4 regions of the Streptomyces sp. M41 genome follow, and region 2 is predicted to be linked to each of the others. Evidence: riboswitches for the same ligand, from Rfam matches in the RefSeq annotation. Region 2 holds a riboswitch; each other region holds the start of a gene.
What was found. A riboswitch is a leader RNA that binds a small molecule or an ion and turns the genes downstream of it on or off. The one in region 2 is predicted to bind cobalamin.
Positions count from the first base shown of each region.

Region 1: another riboswitch for cobalamin. It lies ahead of metE (5-methyltetrahydropteroyltriglutamate--homocysteine S-methyltransferase); the one in region 2 lies ahead of metE (5-methyltetrahydropteroyltriglutamate--homocysteine S-methyltransferase).
Region 3: another riboswitch for cobalamin. It lies ahead of ACHBTE_RS15090 ((2Fe-2S) ferredoxin domain-containing protein); the one in region 2 lies ahead of metE (5-methyltetrahydropteroyltriglutamate--homocysteine S-methyltransferase).
Region 4: another riboswitch for cobalamin. It lies ahead of ACHBTE_RS15880 (CoA-acylating methylmalonate-semialdehyde dehydrogenase); the one in region 2 lies ahead of metE (5-methyltetrahydropteroyltriglutamate--homocysteine S-methyltransferase).

Region 1 covers NZ_JBIMKE010000010.1:84,277-90,093, reverse strand. The annotation lists gene ACHBTE_RS15755 (2,3-dihydro-2,3-dihydroxybenzoate dehydrogenase) at 1-762, opposite strand, end outside; gene metE (5-methyltetrahydropteroyltriglutamate--homocysteine S-methyltransferase) at 930-3,248, opposite strand; cobalamin riboswitch at 3,417-3,641, opposite strand; gene ACHBTE_RS15745 (3-hydroxybutyryl-CoA dehydrogenase) at 3,831-4,700, opposite strand; gene aceB (malate synthase A) at 4,697-5,817, opposite strand, start outside.
Region 2 covers NZ_JBIMKE010000001.1:86,314-92,130, forward strand. The annotation lists gene ACHBTE_RS00390 (hypothetical protein) at 1-140, opposite strand, end outside; gene metE (5-methyltetrahydropteroyltriglutamate--homocysteine S-methyltransferase) at 229-2,547, opposite strand; cobalamin riboswitch at 2,716-2,940, opposite strand; gene ACHBTE_RS00400 (3-hydroxybutyryl-CoA dehydrogenase) at 3,151-4,020, opposite strand; gene aceB (malate synthase A) at 4,017-5,615, opposite strand; gene aceA (isocitrate lyase) at 5,777-5,817, opposite strand, start outside.
Region 3 covers NZ_JBIMKE010000009.1:171,467-177,283, reverse strand. The annotation lists gene ACHBTE_RS15095 (TerC family protein) at 1-497, shown strand, start outside; gene ACHBTE_RS15090 ((2Fe-2S) ferredoxin domain-containing protein) at 821-1,228, opposite strand; cobalamin riboswitch at 1,288-1,409, opposite strand; gene sigK (ECF RNA polymerase sigma factor SigK) at 1,614-2,225, shown strand; gene ACHBTE_RS15080 (anti-sigma factor) at 2,222-2,995, shown strand; gene ACHBTE_RS15075 (4'-phosphopantetheinyl transferase family protein) at 2,976-3,608, opposite strand; gene sbnA (2,3-diaminopropionate biosynthesis protein SbnA) at 3,803-4,819, opposite strand; gene sbnB (2,3-diaminopropionate biosynthesis protein SbnB) at 4,879-5,817, opposite strand, start outside.
Region 4 covers NZ_JBIMKE010000010.1:132,741-138,557, reverse strand. The annotation lists gene ACHBTE_RS15890 (beta-N-acetylglucosaminidase domain-containing protein) at 1-344, opposite strand, end outside; gene ACHBTE_RS15885 (DUF1348 family protein) at 602-1,072, shown strand; cobalamin riboswitch at 1,259-1,433, shown strand; gene ACHBTE_RS15880 (CoA-acylating methylmalonate-semialdehyde dehydrogenase) at 1,613-3,136, shown strand; gene ACHBTE_RS15875 (acyl-CoA dehydrogenase family protein) at 3,143-4,291, shown strand; gene ACHBTE_RS15870 (enoyl-CoA hydratase/isomerase family protein) at 4,288-5,355, shown strand; gene mmsB (3-hydroxyisobutyrate dehydrogenase) at 5,352-5,817, shown strand, end outside.

The DNA.
Region 1 (5,817 bases), on a different contig from region 2:
CAGGTCGTGCAGGGTGATGTGCCGGGCACGGTCGGAGACGAGGAACGCCACGGCGTCGGCGACGTCGGACGGCTCGGCGATCCGGCCCAGCGGAATGCCGGTGCGGTACGACGCCGGGTCGCCGTCGATGACGGCCCGTCGGCCCGCCTTCTCACCGCCGGGGGACCTCACCCACATCGCCCGCTGCATGTCGGTCAGGGTCGAGCCCGGCGAGACGGTGTTGCAGCGCACCCCGTACCGCGCCACCTCCAGCCCCAGGCACTTGGTGAACATCACGGCGGCGGCCTTGGAGGCGGCGTAGGCGGCCATGCCGCTGCGCGGGATGCCGGCGGCGTTGGAGGCGACGGTGACGATGCTGCCCCGGCCCCGCGGCGTCATCCGGCGGGCGGCGGCGCGGGAGACGTGGAAGACGCCGTCGGTGTTGACGGCGAAGACGGCGGCCCAGTCGGCGTCGTCCAGGTCGACCACGGCCGCTCCCCGCAGGATGCCGGCCACGTTTACCGCGATGTCCAGCGGGCCGAGGCTGCGTTCGGCCTCGGCGACGACGTGCTCCACAGCGCCGGCATCGGTGACGTCGAGGGCCCTGGCGATCACCCGATCCCCGCAGCGCGCCGCCAGGGCCTCGACGCCGGGTTCGTCGGTGTCGGTGGCGATCACGTGCGCACCTTGCTCGGTCAGCACCTCCACGACGGCGGCGCCGATACCCCGGGCAGCCCCGGTCACCAGGGCGAGCCGCCCGGTCAGTTCGTGTTCGGCGCTCACTGGGCCACGGCCTTCCTGGCGGTCGGTAAGTTAGGTGAGGCTAACTATACCTTGCCGGGCGCATTGCCGTGAGGATCGTTGTGCCTTGGCCATGGCGGTGCCGCTCGTCGGGGCCCGGGTGGGGGCCGGGACACTCGTCGCATCCCGGCCCCTTCCTCGACCTACGGTCAGGAGGCGGGCAGCTCACCTCGGATCGTGCGGGCGGCGGCGACCAGGTTCTCCAGAGAGGCACGGGTTTCGGGCCAGCCACGGGTCTTCAGACCGCAGTCGGGATTGACCCACAGCCGCTCGGCCGGGATGGCCTTCAGGCCGGTGCGCAGCAGGTCGGCCACCTCCGTGGCGCTCGGGACGCGCGGGGAGTGGATGTCGTACACGCCGGGTCCGGCCTCGCGCGGGTAGCCGTGGGCGGCGAGTTCGCGGGCGACCTGCATGTGGGAGCGGGCGGCCTCCAGGCTGATGACGTCGGCGTCGAGGTCGTCGATGGCCTGGACGATGTCGCCGAACTCGGCATAGCACATGTGGGTGTGGATCTGGGTGGCGGGCCGCACCCCGGCGGTGGTGAGCCGGAACGCCTCCGTGGCCCAGGAGAGATACGCGGCGTGGTCGGCGGTGCGCAGCGGCAGGGTCTCCCGCAGGGCGGGCTCGTCGACCTGGATGACCGAAGTCCCCGCCTCCTCCAGGTCGCCCACCTCGTCGCGCAGGGCGAGGGCGACCTGGCGGGCGGTGTCGGCGAGGGGCTGGTCGTCGCGGACGAAGGACCAGGCGAGCATGGTGACCGGTCCGGTGAGCATGCCCTTGACCGGGCGGGAGGTGAGGGACTGGGCGTACGTCGTCCAGCGCACCGTCATCGGTTCGGGGCGGGAGATGTCGCCGGCCAGGATCGGCGGACGGACGTAGCGGGTGCCGTAGGACTGGACCCAGCCGTGCTGCGTGGCGAGGTAGCCGGTGAGCTGCTCGGCGAAGTACTGGACCATGTCGTTGCGTTCGGCCTCGCCGTGCACCAGGACGTCGATCCCGGTCTTCTCCTGGAAGGAGATGACCTCCTGGATCTCGGCCTTGATGCGCTCCTCGTAGCCCGCGGTGTCGGTCCGGCCGGCGCGCAGGTCCGCGCGAGCGGCGCGCAGCTCGCCGGTCTGCGGGAAGGACCCGATGGTCGTGGTGGGCAGCAGCGGCAGGCCGAGATGGGCGCGCTGGGCGGCCGACCGCTCGGCGTACGGCTGGGAGCGGCGGGCGTCGGCCTCGGTGACCGCCTCCGCGCGGGCGCGCACGATCGGGTCGCGGGTGATCGGGGAGCCGGCGCGGGAGGCCAGGTCGGCCCGGTTGGCGGCGAGTTCGGCGGTGATCGCGCCCGTGCCCTGGGCGAGGCCCTTGGCGAGCGTGACGATCTCGGCGGTCTTCTGCTTGGCGAAGGCCAGCCAGCGCAGGATCTGCGGCTCGATGTCCCGTTCCACCGCCGCGTTCAGCGGTACGTGCAGCAGTGAGCAGGAGGCCGACACGTCCACCCGGTCGGCGAGACCCAGCAGGGTGCCGAGGGTGCTGAGGGACTTCGACAGGTCGTTGATCCAGATGTTGCGGCCGTCGACGACACCGGCCACCAGCCGCTTGCCCGGCAGACCGCCGACGGCGGCGAGCGCCTCCAGATTGGCGGCGGCGCCCTCGGTGAAGTCCAGCGCCAGCCCTTCGACGGGCGCCTTGGCCAGTACGGGCAGGGCCTCGCCGAGCCGGTCGAAGTACGAGGCGACCAGCAGCTTCGGACGGTCCGTGAGGGCGCCCAAGTCACGGTAGGCGCGTGCGACGGCGTTCAGCTCCGCCGGGGTACGGTCCTGCACGAAGGCGGGCTCGTCCAGCTGGACCCACTCGGCTCCGGCCGCGCGCAGGTCGGCGAGGACCTCGGCGTACACGGGCAGCAGGCGGTCGAGCAGGGTGAGCGGCTCGAAGTCGGCCGGGACGCTCGGGGCGGGCTTGGCCAGCAGGAGGTAGGTGACGGGGCCGACCAGGACGGGCCGGGCGGTCAGACCGAGCGCCAGGGCCTCCTTGAGTTCCGCGACCTGCTTGGCGGAGTTCGCGGTGAAGTCGGTGTCGGGGCCCAACTCGGGCACCAGATAGTGGTAGTTGGTGTCGAACCACTTGGTCATTTCCAGAGGTGCGACGTCCTGTGTGCCACGGGCCATGGCGAAGTAGCCGGCCAGTGCGTCGGCCTCGACGGCGGCGCGGTGCCGCTCGGGGATCGCGCCGACCATGACGGTGGTGTCCAGGACGTGGTCGTAGTACGAGAAGTCGCCGGTCGGCACTTCGTGGATGCCGGCGTCGGCGAGCTGTCGCCAGTTGGCGGCGCGCAGGTCGGTGGCGGTGGAGCGGAGGGCCTCGGCGTCGACACGGCCCTTCCAGTAGCCCTCGATCGCCTTCTTCAGCTCCCGGTTCGGGCCCTGTCGGGGGTAGCCGTACACGGTGGCCCGTGCTGCCGCGGCTGCGGGCTTGCTGGTCACGGAGATCTCCTTCGCGAGATGAATCCCTGAGATCCCGGCGACGGGACGAGAGCGCGAAGGGGTGACGAAACCGGACGGACCGGAGCGTGCGCGGCAAAGGCACGGTTCGTCCGTCTGGTATGTACGCCGACCCGCCCTCGAGGTCACCGGGATGCCGCGCACGGAATGGTCCGCGCACGGGCAGTTGGCAGGTCTTCGGACTCGCGGGCACGCCCTCCGTGACGGAGGACATCTACTGGCCGTCGCTTCCCAGGCCCGGTACGTCGGACCCAGTGCGTATGACGGCGGTCGTTCCCGCTCACCGCTGCGGGGCAGTCCCGGATTCCCACCGGGTTCCCTCTTACGACGCCTCCCGCCTGGCGGACGGGGCGAACCAGCTGCGCATGCCAGCCTACGGGGTGTCGCCGCGCGGGCAAGAGAGCCGTCCAGGATGTGGCAGGTGACGCGGAACACTACGCCGGCCGAACGCGAAGGGACGGGAAGCGCCGCACACGCGCTTCCCGCCCCTTTTCCCAGTCGCGCCGCGCGGGACCCTCACCCCCGCGGCGGTGCGGGCCCCTCAGCCCGCGTCGTACCAGGGCCTCAGCCCTGGTCGTAGGTGTGGAACCCCCGGCCGGCCTTACGGCCCAGCAGCCCCGCCTCCACCATCCGCTGGAGCAGCGGGGGAGGGGCGTAGAGGGGTTCCTTGAACTCGTCGTAGAGGGACTCGGCGATCGACGCGACGGTGTCCAGGCCGATCAGGTCCGCGAGTTTCAGCGGGCCCATGGGGTGGGCGCAGCCCAGTTCCATGCCGGTGTCGATGTCGGCGGCGGTGGCGAAGCCGGACTCGGCCATGCGGATCGCGGACAGCAGGTAGGGGACGAGCAGGGCGTTGACGACGAAGCCGGCCCGGTCCTGGGACTGGATCACCGTCTTGCCGAGTACCTGGGTGGCGAAGTCCCGCACCGCGGCGACCGTCTGCGGTGCCGTGTGCAGCGAGGTCACCAGCTCGACCAGCGGCAGGACGGGGACGGGGTTGAAGAAGTGCAGGCCGATGACCCGGTCGGCCCGGCTGGTGGCCATGCCGAGCCGCATGACCGGGAGGGAGGAGGTGTTCGTGGCGAGCACGGCCGCCGGGTCTTCGACGATCTTGTCGAGCGCGGTAAAGATCTCTGTCTTGGCGTCGGCGTTCTCGATGACGGCCTCGACGACGAGCTGCCGGTCGGCGAGGTCCTCCAGGCTGCTGCTGAACACGAGCCGGACGAGAGCGTCGTCCGCGGCCTGCGACGTCAGCTTGCCCCGTCGCACGGCACGGGCGAGCGAGCCGGCGACGCGGTCCCGTGCGGCGCGAGCGGCGACCGCGTCCACTTCGCACAGCACGGTGTCGAGCCCGGCCCGTGCGCACACCTCGGCGATGCCGGCGCCCATCTGGCCGCCGCCGACCACGCCGACGCGTCCGATGACCGCGCTCATCCCTGAGCCTCCGTCCGCCGCACCAGATGGCGACTGTAGGCGTCCGGGGTGAAGAACAGCGGAAGTTCACCCACCAGGGCCGTCCGTTCGAAGAGAGCGCGGATCTCGTCGACGGGCGCCCACGGGTACTCGGCGCCGAGCGCCACGAGCTCGTCGTCCAGCACCCGCTCCACCGTCTCCCGGTCGATCACCTGGTGCCGTAGCCACTGCCAGATCTGCACGCGGGCGATCTCGGCGGTGGCCGCGTCCTCCATCAGCCCGTTGATGGCGACCGCGCCCTGGCCGCGCAGCCAGGCGGCGAAGTACCGCAACGCCACCGACACGTTGGTGCGCACCCCCTCCGCCGTGGGAGGGCCGCTGATCCGGCGCACCGACAACAAGTCGGCCGGTGCCACTTCCACGTCGTCCCGGGTGCGGTCGAGCTGGTGCGGCCGTGCGCCGAGGACGTTGTCGAAGACCTCGCGGCACACGGGGACGAGCGCGGGATGAGCCACCCACGACCCGTCGAAGCCGTCCTCCGCCTCCCGCTCCTTGTCGAGGCGCACCTTGGCGAGCGCGGCCTCGTTCGCGGCGGGGTCCTTGCCGGGCACCTGGGCGGCCATGCCGCCGATGGCGTGCGCGCCGCGCTTGTGGCAGGTACGGACGAGGAGTTCGGTGTAGGCGCGCATGAACGGCGCGGTCATGGTGACCTGCGCCCGGTCGGGCAGGAGGAAGTCGGTGCGGTGGCCGAACGTCTTGATGAGACTGAACAGGTAGTCCCAGCGGCCGGCGTTGAGTCCAGCGCTGTGCTCGCGCAGTTCGTGGAGGATCTCCTCCATCTCGAAGGCGGCGGTGATCGTCTCGATGAGAACGGTGGCGCGGATGGTGCCGCGCGGGATGCCGAGGAGTTCCTGCGCGGCGACGAAGATGTCGTTCCACAGGCGGGCCTCGTAGCGGTTCTCCAGCTTGGGCAGGTAGAAGTACGGGCCGTGCCCGGCGTCGATCTGCCGCTGGGCACAGTGGAAGAAGTACAGCCCGAAGTCGACCAGGGCCGCGGGCACCGGCCGGCCGTCGAACTCCAGGTGCTCCTCGTCGAGGTGCCAGCCACGAGGTCGCACCACGATAGTGGCGAGCCGGT
Region 2 (5,817 bases):
AGCGCGTCGCGCAGCGCGCGCATCTTGGCGGTCTGGCTGCCGAGTTGTCTGCGCATGGCGAGCAGGCTCTCGAAGTCCTTCGCCGACACGGCGACCATGGGCCGGCCGTCCACCATGACCTCTCGCGCTTTGTGCCTCACCGATGAACCCCCTTGTGCTTGTGGCCGTGGCGGTACTGCTCGTCGGGGCCGAGGCGCTTGTGGCGCCCCGGCCCTCGGGATGTGCGGATCAGGACTCGGACAGCTCGCCACGCACCGTGCGGGCCGCGGCGACCAGGTTCTCCAGGGAGGCGCGGGTCTCGGGCCAGCCGCGGGTCTTCAGGCCGCAGTCGGGGTTGACCCAGAGCCGTTCGGCGGGGATGGCCTTCAGTCCGGTGCGCAGGAGTTCCGCCGCCTCCTGGGTGCTCGGCACCCGCGGCGAGTGGATGTCGTAGACACCCGGCCCCGCCTCGCGCGGGTAGCCGTGGGCGGCGAGTTCGCGGGCGACCTGCATGTGGGAGCGGGCGGCCTCCAGGCTGATGACGTCGGCGTCGAGGTCGTCGATGGCCTGGACGATGTCGCCGAACTCGGCGTAGCACATGTGGGTGTGGATCTGGGTGTCCGGCCGCACAGAGCTGGTGCTGAGCCGGAACGCCTCGGTCGCCCACGCGAGGTAGGCCGGGTGGTCGGCGGAGCGCAGGGGCAGGGTCTCGCGCAGCGCGGGTTCGTCGACCTGGATGACCGAGGTCCCGGCGGCCTCCAGGTCGCTCACCTCGTCGCGCAGGGCGAGGGCGACCTGGCGGGCGGTGTCGCCGAGGGGCTGGTCGTCGCGGACGAAGGACCAGGCGAGCATGGTGACCGGTCCGGTGAGCATGCCCTTGACCGGGCGGGAGGTGAGGGACTGGGCGTACGTCGTCCAGCGCACCGTCATCGGTTCGGGGCGGGAGATGTCGCCGGCCAGGATCGGCGGACGGACGTAGCGGGTGCCGTAGGACTGGACCCAGCCGTGCTGGGTGGCGAGGAAGCCGGTGAGCTGCTCGGCGAAGTACTGGACCATGTCGTTGCGTTCGGGCTCGCCGTGCACGAGGACGTCGATCCCGGTCTTCTCCTGGAAGGAGATGACTTCCTGGATCTCGGCCTTGATGCGCTCCTCGTAGCCGGCCGTGTCGGTCCGCCCGCCGCGCAGGTCGGCGCGTGCGGTGCGCAGTTCGCCGGTCTGCGGGAAGGAGCCGATGGTGGTGGTCGGCAGCAGGGGAAGGCCGAGATGGGCGCGCTGGGCGGTGGCCCGCTCGGCGTACGGCTGGGAGCGGCGGGCGTCGGCCTCGGTGACGGCGGCGGTACGGGCGCGCACGGCCGGGTCGTGGGTGATCGGCGAGCCCGCGCGGGAGGCCAGGTCGGCCCGGTTGGCGGCGAGTTCGGCGGTGATCGCGCCCGTGCCCTGGGCGAGGCCCTTGGCGAGGGTGACGATCTCGGCGGTCTTCTGCTTGGCGAAGGCCAGCCAGCGCAGGATCTGCGGCTCGATGTCCCGCTCCAGGGCCGTGTCGATCGGCACGTGGAGGAGGGAGCAGGAGGACGACACGTCGACGCGGTCGGCCAGCCCGAGCAGGGTGCCGAGCGTGGCGAGGGACTTCTCGAGGTCGTTGACCCAGATGTTGCGGCCGTTGACCACGCCGGCGACCAGGCGCTTGCCGGGCAGTCCGCCGACGGCGGCGAGCGCGTCGAGGTTGGCGGCGGCGGACTCGGTGAAGTCCAGGGCGAGGCCGTCGACCGGTGCCTTGGCCAGGACGGGCAGGGCGTCGCCGAGCCGGTCGAAGTACGAGGCGACCAGCAGCTTCGGCCGGTCGGTGAGGGCGCCGAGATCACGGTAGGCGCGCTCGGCGGCGTTCAGCTCGGCCGGGGTGCGGTCCTGGACGAGGGCGGGTTCGTCGATCTGGACCCATTCGGCGCCGGCGGCGCGCAGGTCGGCGAGGACCTCGGCGTACACCGGCAGCAGGCGGTCCAGCAGGGTGAGCGGCTCGAAGTCCGCGGCCACGCCGGGGGCGGGCTTGGCGAGCAGCAGGTAGGTGACCGGGCCGACCAGGACGGGGCGGGCGGTCAGGCCCTGGGCGAGGGCTTCCTTGAGTTCGGCGACCTGCTTGGCCGAGTCGGCCGTGAAGACGGTGTCCGGGCCCAGCTCCGGCACCAGGTAGTGGTAGTTCGTGTCGAACCACTTGGTCATCTCCAGCGGCGCCACGTCCTGGGTGCCGCGCGCCATGGCGAAGTAGCCGTCGAGGGTGTCGGCCGTGACGGCGTCCCGGTGGCGCTCGGGGATCGCGCCGACCATGACGGTGGTGTCCAGGACGTGGTCGTAGTACGAGAAGTCACCGGTGGGGACCTCGTCGATGCCGGCCTCGGCCAGCTGCTGCCAGTTGGTACGGCGCAGGTCGGCGGCAGTGGAGCGGAGGGTGTCCGCGGTGACGCGGCCCTTCCAGTAGCCCTCGATCGCCTTCTTCAGTTCCCGGTTCTGTCCCTGGCGGGGGTAGCCGTACACGGTGGACCGTGTTGCCGCGGCTGCGGGCTTGCTGGTCACGGAGATCTCCTTCGCGAGATGAATCCCTGAGATCCCGGCGACGGGACGAGAGCGCGAAGGGGTGACGAAACCGGACGGACCGGAGCGTGCGCGGCAAAGGCACGGTTCGTCCGTCTGGTATGTACGCCGACCCGCCCTCGAGGTCACCGGGATGCCGCGCACGGAATGGTCCGCGCACGGGCAGTTGGCAGGTCTTCGGACTCGCGGGCACGCCCTCCGTGACGGAGGACATCTACTGGCCGTCGCTTCCCAGGCCCGGTACGTCGGACCCAGTGCGTATGACGGCGGTCGTTCCCGCTCACCGCTGCGGGGCAGTCCCGGATTCCCACCGGGTTCCCTCTTACGACGCATCCCGCCTGGCGGACGGGGCGAACCAGCTGCGCAGGCCAGCCTACGGGGTGTCGCATCTGAGCAGAGCAGGTCGTCCACTATCCGGATGGTGTGAGGTGGGTCACGGGAACACGGGGTGCGGGAACGCGGAGGCCGGGACGCAGGAGGGCGGGAAGCGCCGCACTCGCGCTTCCCGCCCTTCCCCTGTTCTCGCCGCGCGGGACCCTCATCCCTGCGGCCCGCGGGCCCCTCAGCCCGCGTCGTACCAGGCCCTCAGTCCTGGTCGTAGGTGTGGAACCCGCGGCCCGTCTTCCGGCCGAGGAGTCCCGCCTCCACCATCCGCTGGAGCAGCGGCGGCGGGGCGTAGAGCGGCTCACGGAACTCGTCGTACAGGGACTCGGCGATCGAGGCGACGGTGTCCAGGCCGATGAGGTCGGCGAGCTTCAGCGGGCCCATGGGGTGGGCGCAGCCCAGCTCCATGCCCGTGTCGATATCGGCGGCGGTGGCGAAGCCGGACTCCGCCATCCGGACCGCCGACAGGAGGTACGGGATCAGCAGGGCGTTGACGACGAATCCCGCCCGGTCCCGGGAGTGGATCACTGTCTTGCCGAGCAGTCCGGTGGCGAAGTCCTGCACGGTGGTGACCGTCTCCGGGGACGTGTGCAGGGAGGTCACCACCTCCACCAGCGGCAGCACCGGCACCGGGTTGAAGAAGTGGAGCCCCACGACCCGGTCCGCCCGGCTGGTCGCCATGCCGAGCCGCATGATCGGCAGGGAGGAGGTGTTGGTCGCCAGGATCGCGTCCTCCGCCTCGACGATCTTGTCAAGGGCGGCGAAGATCTCGGCCTTCGCATCTGGGTTCTCGATGACGGCCTCGACGACGAGCTGCCGGTCGGCGAGGTCGTCCAGGCTGCCGGTGAAGACCATGCGGGCGAGCGTGTCCTGTGCGGCGGACTCCTCCAGTTTGCCGCGGCGCACCGCGCGCTCCAGCGACGCCGCGATCCGGTCCCGGGCGGCGCGGGCCGCGACCGCGTCCACTTCGCAGACCACGGTGTCGAGTCCGGCCCGTGCGCACACTTCGGCGATTCCGGCGCCCATCTGCCCGCCGCCGACCACGCCGACGCGCGTGATGTTCCCGCTCATGCTCCGGCCTCCGCCCGCTTCACCAGGTGACGGCTGTAGGCGTCCGGGGTGAAGAACAGCGGCAACTCGCCCGCCAGCGCGGTCCGTTCGAACAGGGCGCGGATCTCGTCGACGGGCGCCCAGGGGTACTCGGCGCCGAGCGCGACGATCTCGTCGTCGAGCAGCCGCAGTACCGTCTCCCGGTCGATGACCCGGTGACGCAGCCACTGCCAGATCTGCACGCGGGCGATCTCGGCGGTGGCCGCGTCCTCCATCAGGTCGTACAGGGCCACGGCGCCCTGGCCGCGCAGCCAGGCGGCGAAGTAACGCAGCGCGACGGCGATGTTGGTGCGCACGCCTTCGGCGGTCGGCGGTCCGCTGATCCGTCGCACGGACAGCAGGTCGGCCGCGGTCACCTCGACGTCGTCGCGGGTGCGGTCGAGCTGGTGCGGCCGCTCGGCGAGGACCCCGTCGAACACCTCACGGCAGACGGACACCAGGCCCGGGTGGGCCACCCACGACCCGTCGAAACCGTCCTCGGCCTCGCGCTCCTTGTCGAGGCGGACCTTGGCGAGCGCCGCCTCGTTGGCGGCCGGGTCCTTGCCGGGCACCTCGGCGGACATGCTGCCGATGGCGTGGGCGCCGCGCTTGTGGCAGGTGCGGACCAGGAGTTCGGTGTAGGCGCGCATGAAGGGGGCGGTCATCGTCACCTTCGCCCGGTCGGGGAGAAGGAAGTCGGTGCGGTGACCGAAGGTCTTGATCAGGCTGAACAGGTAGTCCCAACGGCCCGCGTTGAGACCCGCGCTGTGCTCACGCAGCTCGTAGAGGATCTCCTCCATCTCGAAAGCGGCAGTGAGCGTCTCGATCAGGACGGTGGCGCGGATCGTGCCGCGCGCGATGCCGAGGAGTTCCTGGGCCAGGACGAAGATGTCGTTCCACAGCCGGGCCTCGTAGCGGTTCTCCAGCTTCGGCAGGTAGAAGTACGGGCCGTACCCGGCGTCGATCTGCCGCTGGGCGCAGTGGAAGAAGTACAGGCCGAAGTCGACCAGCGCGGCGGGAACCGGGCCCCCCTCGAACTCCAGGTGCTCCTCGTCGAGGTGCCAGCCGCGCGGCCGCACCATGATCGTGGCGAGCTGGTCGCTCTCGCCGAGCCGGTACTCCTTGCCTTCCGCGGACGTGAAGTCGATCCGGCGCTCGATGGTGTCGAGCAGGGTGAGCTGCCCGCCGACGACGTTGTCCCAGAGCGGGGCGGTGGCGTCCTCGAAGTCCGCCATCCAGACCTTGGCGCCGGAGTTGAGCGCGTTGACGGCCATACGGCGGTCCGGGGGGCCGGTGATCTCGACGCGGCGGTCGGTCAGGCCGGGCGCGGGCGGCGCGACCTGCCAGGTCGGGTCGGCGCGGACGGCGGAGGTGACCATGGGGAAGTCGAGCGGGGAGCCCGATGCCAGCCGCAGCACCTGCCTGCGGCGCTCCTTCATGAGGTCCCGGCGGCGCTCGGAGAAGGCGGCGGCCAGATGGCCGACGAAGTCGAGGGCGGCGGGCGTGAGGATCTCGTCGTGCCGGTGACCGGGAGCGGCGAGGACACGGACACGGTGGGTCAGTGCGGTGGTGGACATCGGGCTCTCCTGAGGGACGGAGCGAGGGTGGGAGCGGAGGGGCGGACGGAGACGGTCGTTCGGCCCCCCGCTCGACCGGTGGGGCCGGGCAACGCGGGATGCCCGGCCACGGGCGGCCGGTTCGGCCGAGGTACGGCCGCACCCGCGGCCGACGAACCGGCCTAGTGGAACTGCTCTTCTTCCGTGGAGCCGGCCAGCGCGG
Region 3 (5,817 bases), on a different contig from region 2:
ACGAGTACGCGGGCCCCCACTTCTTCGTCAAGGAAGCCGGGAAACGCGTCGCGACCCCGCTGCTCGCCGTCGTCGCCGCGATCGAGGCCGCCGACCTCGTCTTCGCCGTCGACAGCGTGCCTGCCGTCCTGGCCGTCAGCAGCGACGCCTTCATCGTCTACACCAGCAACGCGTTCGCCATCCTGGGCCTGCGCGCCCTGTACTTCATGCTCGCCGGTCTGCTCGACCGCTTCCATTACCTGAGCAAGGGCCTGGCACTGATCCTCTCCTTCATCGCCGTCAAGCTGATCCTCCAGGCCTCCCACAAAATGATCAGCGAAGACATCCCGGAGATTCCCTCGCCGGTCAGCCTCGCCGTGATCGCCACCATCCTGGCCGTCTCCATCGCCCTCAGCATGCTGCGCCCGCCGCGGGGGGACGTCGAGGGGCCACCGGCCGGGGACGCCGACCCGTCGGACCAGCGCGGACCCGTCGACGATGCCCAGCGTGAGCCATGATCCGCGAGCGGAGAGCACACGCGACGATCACGCCAAACGACTCCCAAAACTGTGCAAAGCGGTCGTAAAATACCCGCATGAACGGTGAGCGGAAATCAAACGCGGCTGCGCCGTCTTCCCACGTCTGCCCCCGATGCAAGCAGCCGGTGGAGACCGTCGTGGAACGACACAAGACGATGGGCATGTACGTCCCCGTGTGGACGGCGGGCCCCTGTCACAACCCCCGTTGCCAGGAGTCCGTGGCCGAACCGGGCGGGACCCGCTCGGGCACGCGGCGACACCTGGCCGAATCCTGAAGGAACAGCACGATCCGCGGCCGGCGCTCAGGACGTGACGCGGCGGCGCGGCGGCGTGAAGGTGTACAGGTCGAGGATCTCCGGCAGTGGAGCCACCCCGGGGCCCCCGGCGCGCACCCAGGCCGCGATGTCCTCGGTCGCGTCCGGGTCGTTGACCAGGCCCAGCCACACCGGCCGTGCGCCGGCGGCCCGGGCGGCGGCCGATGGCTGTACGACGACGACATTGGCCTGTTCACAGACGTCGAGGCAGGCGGAGATACGTACGGGCACCTCGGCCCGCAGCCGTTCGGTCTGCGCCGCGTGGTCGACACCGATCACCTTCGCGGTACCGCAGCAGCAGTCCCGGCAGACGACGACCCGGCACGGCGCCGATGCCGTGGCCCGCCGCTGATCCCACGTCTCCCCGGACGGTTCCTCCGCGCGCGTCGTGCGCATGCCACATTCCTCTCTCCGGGGAGATCCGCCCCGGTGGTCCGTCGAGGAGGCGACCGCGTGAGTCTCCTGGCTCTCGGGTCGATGCTCGTCCCGGCCTTCCCGCCCCCAGGGACGGTGGCCGATAAGGATCCGCTCGCCGATCACAGTGGCGGGACCGCGCCGGATTCACACCGGCTTCCTCGGACCGCCGTCGCCTTGTCGCCGGTCATCATCGCATCCGGTCGGCCACCCCTTCACGCCCGCCGTCGACGACCGGACACCGCCACGCCCCCCGGTGCGCGGCGGTGCTGCACGCCGAAAGGGCCCTCTGTCGAGCGGACGACTTCGTACCAAGGTGCGCTCGCGGCGGAATGGAGCGAGTGTCGAGCTGAGGTGAGGAGCGGCGATGGAACGAGGAACGGACGCGCACACCGAAGGCGACACCCGGACCCGGCGGAGTCGGTCGCCCGACGACGCCCGGGTGGACGACCTGCTCGCTCGTGCCGCCACCGGCGACGAACGCGCCTTCGCAGGCATGTACGACGCCCTGGCGCCGCCGGTCATGGGGCTGGCGTGGCGGGTGCTGAAGGACGAGGCGCAGGCGGAGGAGGTGGTGCAGGACGTCATGGTGGAGGTGTGGCGTACCGCGGGCCGCTTCCGGCCGGAGCGGGGAGCGGCCCGCAGCTGGGTGCTCACGCTCGCGCACCGCCGCGCGGTGGACCGGGTACGGTCCGTCACCGCGAGCAGGGCCCGGGAGATGCGCTCGGCCGCTCAGGAACAGCAGCGGGCCTTCGACGCTGTCGCCGAAGAGATCGAGACACGGGAGGAGCAGGTCCTCGTCCTTCGCTGTCTGGCCGAGCTGGCCCGGCAGCTCAGGCTGCCTCTGGTGCTGGCCTACTACGAAGGGCTGACGTACGCCGAGGTGGCCGATTCGCTCGACACTCCGCCGGGCACCATCAAGTCACGGATGCGACAGGGGCTGCGGCGCTTGCGCGAGTGTCTGGAGGCCGGATCGTGAATCACGGCGATGACCCGCGTCCGGACGACGCTCATCCCGAGGACCCGCATCTCGATGTCGGCGCCTACGCGCTGCACGCTCTGCCGCCCGCGGAGGAGGCCGTCTTCGAGAATCATCTGGCGAGCTGTGCGCCCTGCCGGCGCGAGGCCTATGAGCTGACGACGACTGCCACCGCGCTGGGCGCGGCCGAGGCTCGTACACCGTCCGCGAACGTGCGCCGCCGGGTGCTCGCTCAGATCGGCACGGTACGGCAGGAGCGGCCCGCCGCCGTCGCGCGGGGCCGTCGCCGCCGGCTGGACCGGGCTCTCGGGTGGGCGCTGGCGGCGTCCGTGGCGGTGGCGGCGGGGCTGGGGGGTGTGGCCTGGTGGCAGCACTCGGAGGCCGACACCGCGAACGAGCGGATCGCCGAGGCCCGTTCCCGCTACGAGAACATCGCCGAGGTCATCTCCGCCTCCGACGCCACGATCAGCAAGGAGCAGCTGTCGAACGGGGCGACGGCGAGCGTCATCACCTCGCGCGCCCAGGACCGGGCCGCGTTCGTCGTCTCGGACCTGCCGGCGCTGACGGGCGACCAGGTCTACGAACTCTGGTACGCGGACGCCGACACGTTCCGGCCCGCCGGTCTGCTGCCCGGCCGGGGCGGGGAGTTGGTCCGCGTTCTCGAAGGACCGCTCGCGGAGGCCACCGCGGTGTGCGTCACCGTGGAACCCGCCGGAGGTTCGCGTCAGCCCACCTCCGACCCCCTGGGCCTCATTCCCGTCCCCGCGTGAGCTCCCGGGACGCCTCGACCGCGACGGCGGCCGCGTAGCCCTCCGCCACGGCGACGTCGTCGACGGCCCAGCCCGGCACCTGGGCGGGCGCCAGGGGCGAGGTGCCGAGGTGATCCATGTGGAGGTCACGTCCGAGTCCGGTGCCCAGGCCCTTCAGGTACGCCTCCTTACGGGTCCAGGCCCGGGCGAAGGCCGCGGGAAGCCGCTCCGGCGGGCAGGCGGCGAGCTCGGCGGCCTCCCGGGGGTGCAGGGCGGCACCGAGGTCGGTGACGAGATCGCCCGCGGGGATCCGCTCGACGTCCGTGCCCACGGGGGTGGCCGCGAAGGCGAGGAGGCAGAGTCCGCCGCTGCGGGAGAGGGAGAAGTGCAGCGCGGCACCGTGCACGGCGGGACGGCCGTGCGGAGCCCGGCAGACGGGGCAGGGCAGGCGCACCAACGGCACCTCCGCGGGCGCGATGCCGAGGTAGCCGCCCAGGAGCATGCGCAGCCCGACGTGGGCGACCCGATAGCCGTCGCGGTCCGCCGCTCGCCGGAACGCCGCCGCCCGCGCCCTCTCGCCGGGGTCCAGGACCGAGTCGGCGTACGGGGCGATGACATCGCGCAGGTCCTTCACTCGCGCCAGCCACAGGTGCGGTCGCCGACCGGGGCGCGGCGGTGTCAGGGGCCGCGCCCAGACCCCGGGCCCGACCGGTTCGGGCCGCAGCGTCGGCCGGGGAGCCGTTGGTGCCGGTTGCTCGGGCGGGTTCCTGGGGCGCACGGTGCCGGCCGCCTCCTTGTTCCGTGTGTGCAGGGGCGCGTGACGGGGTGTCAAGGGTGCATGTGGTGGGCGGTGCTGGATTCGCCGGTCGGTGTCCGGTCGCCGGGTGACGCGGGCGGCACGAGTGCGTCGTCGCCGTAGAGCGCCTGCACCCAGTTGGCCTGGTAGATCGTGTCGAGGTAGCGCTCGCCGAGGTCCGGGGCGATCGCCACGGGGGTGAGGCCGGGCCGGTCGTGGCTGCCCAGCCAGCGCATCGCACCGCTGACCACGGTGCCGGTGGACCCTCCGAACAGGAAGCCGTGCCTGGCGAGCTCACGGCAGGTGCGGATGCTGTCGGCTTCGTCGACGCGTACCGCCTCGTCCACGTAGCCCTCGTCGAGCAGCGGCGGCCGTACGCTCATGCCCAGGCCCGGGATCATCCTGCGGCCCGGAGCGTCGCCGAAGATGGCGGAGCCGACGCTGTCCACGGCGACGATCCGCACCGGCCGGTGCCAGGAGCGGAACCAGCGCGCGCAGCCCATCAGGGTTCCGGTGGTGCCGACGCCGATGAACAGGACGTCGAGCTGCGGGAACCAGCGGGCGATGGCCGGCGCCGTCCGGAAGTAGTGTGCCTTCCAGTTGTCGGGGTTGGTGTACTGGCTGAGCCACACGTACCGGTCGTCCGCACAGAGCCGGCGCACATACGCCAGCCGTGCGCCGAGCAGGCCGCCGACGGCGTTCTCGTCGGAGACGACATGTACTTGACTGCCGAGTGCTTCCATCATCAGCCGGGTGGCCAGATTGCAGCGGGAGTCGGTCACGCAGACGAAGCGGTAGCCCTTGCTCGCCGCGATCATGCTCAAGGCGACGCCGAGATTGCCGGAGGAGGACTCCACCAGGATCGAGTCCCGGGTCAGGGTCCCGCTGCGTTCGGCGGACTCCACCATCTCGGTCGCCGCCTTGAGTTTGATCGAACCGGCGAAGTTGAACCCCTCGCACTTGAGGAACAGGCGGTGTCCGGATATCGGCTCGAGGTCGACGTACAGGTCCTCCTCGTTGAAGGCGTGAGGAACGGTGATGACTGGCACGATGCTCTCCTCGTACATGACCGGACACCGGGCGCGGGCGATGGCGTGGGCCGCCGTCCTCAGCCGTGCCGGCGCAGTTCGCTGAAGAAGTTGTCAATGGTCTGCAGGCGGCCGGAGAGGGCCACTTCGTCGTAGACGTATTTGCCGACGGCGAGGTCGAGGACGCCCAGGCCGAACGGTGAGAAGACGGCCGGGCGGTCGGCCGGCACCGTCACCCGTCCCGCCATCACGTCGTCGAGCGTGCCGTGCAGGAAGTCGCGGTTGCCGGTGAGGCGCTCGGTGAGGTGGGGTGAGGTGGAGGCCCTCAGACAGTGGTCGATGTCGTCGACGATGTTGGTGGCGGACAGCAGCACCTGGGGTGCGAGGTCGCGCAGTGAGATGTGCAGCACCACCGGGTTGTGGCGGAACCACGACGGGTCGCTGATGTGCGGCCGGTCGGCGACGGTGGCGAACACGATCAGGTCGCTGTGGCGGATCAGTTCCTCGGCACCGCGGTGCACGGTGACCCGGCCGACCGCTCCCGCCTGTTCCAGGTACATCCGCAGGCCCGCGGAGCTGTCGGCGGACAGGTCGTGCACGCCTATGGCGTCGAAGGACCAGCCGGTGCCCTGGAGGTAGGTGTGGATGTAGCGGGCTATCAGCCCGGCCCCGACGAATCCCAGGCGCGTGGGGCGTGGTCGTCCCCTGCTGAGCCGGTCGGCCGCCGCCGTGGCGGAGGCGGCGGTCCGCGCGGCGCTGATGATCGAGCTTTCCATGCATGCGAAGGGGTAGCCCGTGACGGGGTCGTTGAGAATGAGCACGGCGGACGCCCTGGGAATGCCGGACGCGACGTTCGTGGGGAAACTGGAGATCCACTTCAGGCCGTCCACACGGGTGTCGCCGCCCAGTGAGGCGGGCAACGCGATGATGCGCGCCGACGGCCGGTCGGGGAAGCGCAGGAACGACGACGGCGGGTTCACCGAGCGGCCGGAGCCGTGCATGCGGTAGGTCCTCTCGAC
Region 4 (5,817 bases), on a different contig from region 2:
CCTTCAGGGAACGTCGCGTCCCGGTCCGGCTCCACTACATCGATGCTTGCGGCACCGTGCTCTTCGAGGACCTCGCGGAGTCGCGCAGCCGCCGGAGCGTCCGTGTCTTCGTCGCTGACCAGGACGACTCTGCGGGTGACTGACACATCGTCACCGGCATGGACCAGCGACCGAGGAACGGGATGGACGATGGGCAGGGTTGTGGCGGCGCGGGAGCGTGAAGACGCATGTGGAGCGGGGGGCGCGTCCGCTGCCGATGACGGGGCCGCAGGGCTCAGCATGAGAGCCACCGAGGTGACTGTGACGGTGATCAGTGCGCTCAAGGGACTTCTGCTGGAACTCATCGCGTCTCCCATGCACACGCCGGGCAGGGCACCGGATAAGAGGTCTAAACCACTTTTCGCCTCGCGAGTGTCACAGGCCCGAGCGAACCGGTCAACACCCCGGCGCCGCTTTGCGCCAGGCGCCGCTGATGCTCTGCCCGTTCGACGGAGACGGCCATGCGGAGTGCCGGTTGCGCGAGAACGATCGTTCTCATACGGTGTGGGTATGCGAGAACGATCGTTCTCCATGTCGTAAGGCTTACTCACAGGAGTGCGTCATGTCCGAGCAGCGCCCCCCGCTCCCGCCCTTCACGCGTGAAACGGCGATGGCCAAGGTCCGCCGGGCCGAGGACGGCTGGAACACGCGGGACGCCCAAACGGTGGCCCTCGCCTACACGCCCGACTCGCAGTGGCGTAACCGAGCGGAGTTCGTCACCGGGCGCGACGAGATCGTGCAGTTCCTGACCCGCAAGTGGAACCGGGAACTGGAGTACCGCCTCATCAAGGAGCTGTGGGCCTTCGACGGGAGCCGCATCGCGGTGCGGTTCGCCTATGAATACCGCGACGACTCCGGCCAGTGGTTCCGCGCCTACGGCAACGAGAACTGGGAGTTCGACGCCAACGGCCTCATGCGCGCGCGCCACGCGAGCATCAACGACCTGCCCATCGCGGAGGAAGAGCGCAAGTTCCACTGGCCGCTGGGTCGCCGCCCCGACCATCACCCGGGCCTCTCCGACCTCGGGCTCTGAAACCCGCTCCACCCCGGGGAGCGAAATGCCCCCGCCTCCCGCGTACCTGGCGCGGGCCGGCGGGGGTGGGGTTGCGGCCCGACTCGGCTCCCAAGGGCTGGCGAGTCGGACCAGGGCAGGGATCTGCTTGCCGTTCTGAGGGAATGGCCATCAGCCCTGGATTTACTAGGACGTCCAACTATATAGTCCGAGTACAAGGCCCGCGGTGCAGGGAAGCCGGTGTGAATCCGGCACGGTCCCGCCACTGTGACCGGGGAGTACGCCGTCGAGTATTACGCCACTGACGAGCTGGATGTCGGGAAGGCGGACGGCGCGCGCTGATCCGGGAGTCAGGATACCGGCCGCGGGATGTCCGTGTTTTCCACGAGGATGGAGCTGACACGCATGGCACCGGTGTGTACCCACGACCCTGGTGAGCCTGTCGTCTGACGGGGCTTCGGCCATACGCGATCTCGCGCCCCCGGCACCCGTACGCCACCCGCGTCCGTGTGCGGGACCGGCGCGCCATCCCCGGATCCCTCCTGACGAGAGCAGGCAGTCATGGTCCGCGAGCACGAACGCGCCTCCGTGCGCGAGTTGACGCACTTCGTCGGCGGCAAGCCCACCCCGGGAACATCGGGGGCCTTCGGCGAGGTGTACGACCCCAACACCGGCGAGGTCCAGGCCCTGGTACCCCTCGCGAGCCGCGCCGAGACCGAGGCGACGGTCGCCGACGCCGCCCAGGCACAGCGTGCGTGGGGGGAGTGGAACCCGCAGCGCCGCGCCCGCGTGCTGCTGAGGTTCCTGCACCTGGTGGAGCAGGAGAAGGACGCGCTGGCACGCCTGCTCTCCGCCGAGCACGGCAAGACGATCGCCGACGCGCACGGCGACATCCAGCGGGGCCTGGAGGTCGTCGAGTTCGCCGCGGGCATCCCGCATCTGCTCAAGGGCGAGTTCACCGACAACGCGGGCACCGGCATCGACGTGCACTCGCTGCGCGCGCCGCTCGGAGTCGTCGCCGGGATCACCCCGTTCAACTTCCCCGCGATGATCCCCCTGTGGAAGGCCGCCCCGGCACTGGCCTGCGGCAACGCCTTCGTCCTCAAGCCGTCGGAGCGGGACCCGTCCGTTCCGCTGCGCCTCGCCGAACTCTTCCTGGAGGCCGGTCTGCCGCCCGGCGTCCTGAACGTCGTCAACGGTGCCCGGGACGCCGTCGACACCCTGCTCGAAGACCCCCGCGTGGCGGCCCTCGGCTTCGTCGGCTCCACGCCGATCGCCGCGCACGTCTACGCCACCGCCGCCGTCCACGGCAAGCGCGCCCAGTGCTTCGGCGGCGCCAAGAACCACATGATCGTGATGCCGGACGCCGACCTCGACCTGGCCGTGGACGCGCTGATCGGCGCCGGGTACGGCTCGGCCGGCGAGCGCTGCATGGCGATCTCCGTCGCCGTCCCGGTCGGAGAGGACACCGCCGACGCGCTCGTGGCCCGGCTCAAGGAGCGCATCGCCACGCTGCGGATCGGCCGCAGCGACGACCTCGAGGCGGACTTCGGGCCACTGGTCGGCCGTGACGCGGTGGACCGCGTCCGCTCGTACGTCGACCTCGGCGTCGAGGAGGGCGCCGAACTCGTCGTGGACGGACGGGACTTCACCCTCGCCGGCCACGAGAACGGGTTCTTCGCGGGCGCCTCCCTCTTCGACCGGGTGACTCCTGCCATGCGCATCTACCAGGAGGAGATCTTCGGCCCGGTGCTGTCCGTCGTCCGCGCCGCCGACTACGAGGAGGCGCTGCGCCTGCCCAGCGAGCATCTCTACGGCAATGGCGTCGCGATCTTCACCCGGGACGGCGACACCGCCCGTGACTTCACCCGGCGGGTGAACACCGGCATGGTCGGCGTCAACGTGCCCATCCCGGTTCCGGTCGCCTACCACACCTTCGGCGGCTGGAAGCGCTCCGGGTTCGGCGACCTGAACCAGCACGGACCGGACGCCATCCGCTTCTACACCCGTACGAAGACCGTGACTTCCCGCTGGCCCGCCGGTCTGCGCGAGGGCGCGAGCTTCACCATCCCCACGATGGGCTGAGCGACCATGACCAGCACCCTGCTCACCGAGGACCAGCAGGCCCTCGTCGAGACCACTCTCGACTTCGCCCAGGACCACCTCGCCCCGCACGCCCTGGACTGGGACCGGGACAAGCACTTCCCGGTCGACGTACTGCGCAAGGCGGCCGGCCTCGGACTCGGCGGCGTCTACGTGCGAGAGGAGTCCGGCGGCTCCGGCCTGACCCGCGCCGACGGCGTCCTCGTCTTCGAGACGCTCGCCTCCGGCTGCCCGTCCATCGCCGGGTATCTGTCCATCCACAACATGGTCGCCTGGATGATCGAACGCTACGGCGACACCGTCCAGCGCGAGCGGTGGCTGCCCCGCCTGTGCGCGATGGAGGACCTGGGCAGCTACTGCCTGACCGAGCCCGGTGCCGGGTCGGACGCCGCCGCCCTCACCACGCGTGCGGTCCGCGACGGCGACCACTGGGTGCTCACGGGGGTGAAGCAGTTCATCTCCGGCGCCGGCGCCTCCCAGCTCTACATCGTGATGGCCCGCACGGGAGGCGAAGGCCCGCAAGGTGTCTCCGCGTTCGTCGTCGACAAGGACGACCGGGGTCTCTCCTTCGGCCCCGACGAACGCAAGATGGGCTGGAACGCACAGCCCACCCGACAAGTGATCCTCGACGAGGTACGCCTGCCGGCCGACCGGCTGCTCGGCCGTGCGGGCGACGGCTTCCGCATTGCCATGAGCGGCCTCAACGGCGGCCGGCTCGGCATCGCCGCCTGCTCCCTGGGCGGCGCCCGCAGCGCCCTCGACCGCAGCCTGGCCCACCTCGCCGACCGGGAGGCGTTCGGCGCGCGGCTCCTCGACGCCCAAGCCCTGCGCTTCCGCCTTGCCGACATGGCGACCGAACTCGCCGCCGCCCGGGCCCTCGTCCAGCAGGCCGCCCAGGCCCTGGACCGCGGGGACCCGCAGGCGCCGTATCTGTGCGCCATGGCGAAGCGCTTCGCCACCGACACCGGGTACTCCGTCGCCGACCGGGCGCTCCAACTGCACGGCGGCTACGGCTACCTGAGCGAGTACGGCATCGAGAAGATCGTCCGCGACCTGCGGGTCCACCAGATCCTGGAAGGAACCAACGAGATCATGCGTGTCATCGTGGCCCGCGGCCTGACGGAGGCGTATCGATGACCGACGTCCTGTTCCGTACGGAAGGCCGGGCCGGCCACATCACCCTCAACCGCCCCGAGGCCCTGAACTCCCTCACCCACGACATGGTCCTGCGCATCGCCGGAACACTGACCGAGTGGGAGCACGACCCGGCGGTGGAGACCGTCGTCATCACCGGCGCGGGGGAGCGCGGCCTGTGCGCGGGCGGCGACATCCGTGCCATTCACGACGACGCCCGCGACGCAGACGGCTCGGCCACAGCGGCCTTCTGGCGGGACGAGTACCACCTCAACGCCCGGATCGCCCGCTACCCCAAGTCGTACGTCGCCGTCATGGACGGCATCGTGATGGGCGGCGGCGTCGGAGTCTCCGCGCACGGCACCTTCCGGGTCGTCACCGAACGGTCCCGGATCGCCATGCCGGAGACCGGCATCGGCTTCGTCCCGGACGTAGGCGGTACCTATCTGCTCGCCCTGGCGCCCGGTGAACTGGGGACTCATCTCGCGTTGACAGGCGCCCAGATCGGCGCCGCGGACGCCCTGTTGTGCGGACTCGCCGACCACTTCGTGCCCTCAGCCGCGCTCCAGGGCTTCGTTGACGACCTCGCCGAGCATCCCGTACGCGAGGCTCTCGTCCGCCATGTACGGCAGGCGCCCGCGGGAGATCTGGCCGGTCGGCGGGAGTGGATCGACGCCTGCTTCTCGGCCGACACCGTCGAGGAGATCGTCCAGCGGCTCCTCGCCCACGGTGACCCGGCCGCCAAGGAGACAGCCGAAACTTTGCTCGCCAAGTCCCCGACCGCCCTCAAGGTCACCCTTTCCGCCCTGCGCCGCGCCCGCCGGCTGGGCCCCCTGGAGCGGGTGCTCGACCAGGAGTACCGCGTCTCCTGCGCAGCCCTGACCGCCCCGGACCTGGTGGAGGGCATCCGCGCCCAGGTCATCGACAAGGACCGAGACCCGCACTGGTCGCCGGCGACGCTCGTCGAAGTCACCGACGTGGACGTCGAGCGCTTCTTCACCCCCCTCGGCGAGCGCGAGCTCGGCCTCGCCGCCGGATCCGACACCACTCAGGAGGTGGCCTGGTGAGCCGGAGCATCGCGTTCATCGGACTCGGACACATGGGCGGCCCGATGGCCGCCAACCTGGCCAAGGCCGGCCACCGTGTGCTCGGCCACGACCTCGTCCCCGAGGCCATGGAGAACGCCGCCGGGGCCGGAGTGGAACCCGTCCCCTCCGCGACCGAGGCCGTCGCCGGCGCCGACGTGGTCATCAGCATGCTGCCCGCCGGCCGCCACGTCCTGGGTCTGTACGACGACATCCTGACCGCAGCCCGCCCCGGCGCTCTCCTCGTCGACTGCTCCACGATCGACGTCGCCGACGCCCGCACCGCCCACGAACGCGCGGTCGCCGCCGGGATGCGCGCCCTGGACGCACCCGTCTCCGGCGGAGTGGTCGGCGCCGAGGCCGCCACCCTGACCTTCATGGCTGGCGGGGGAGAGGCGGAGTTCGCCGAGGTACGCCCGCTGCTGGAAGTCATGGGCAAGAAGG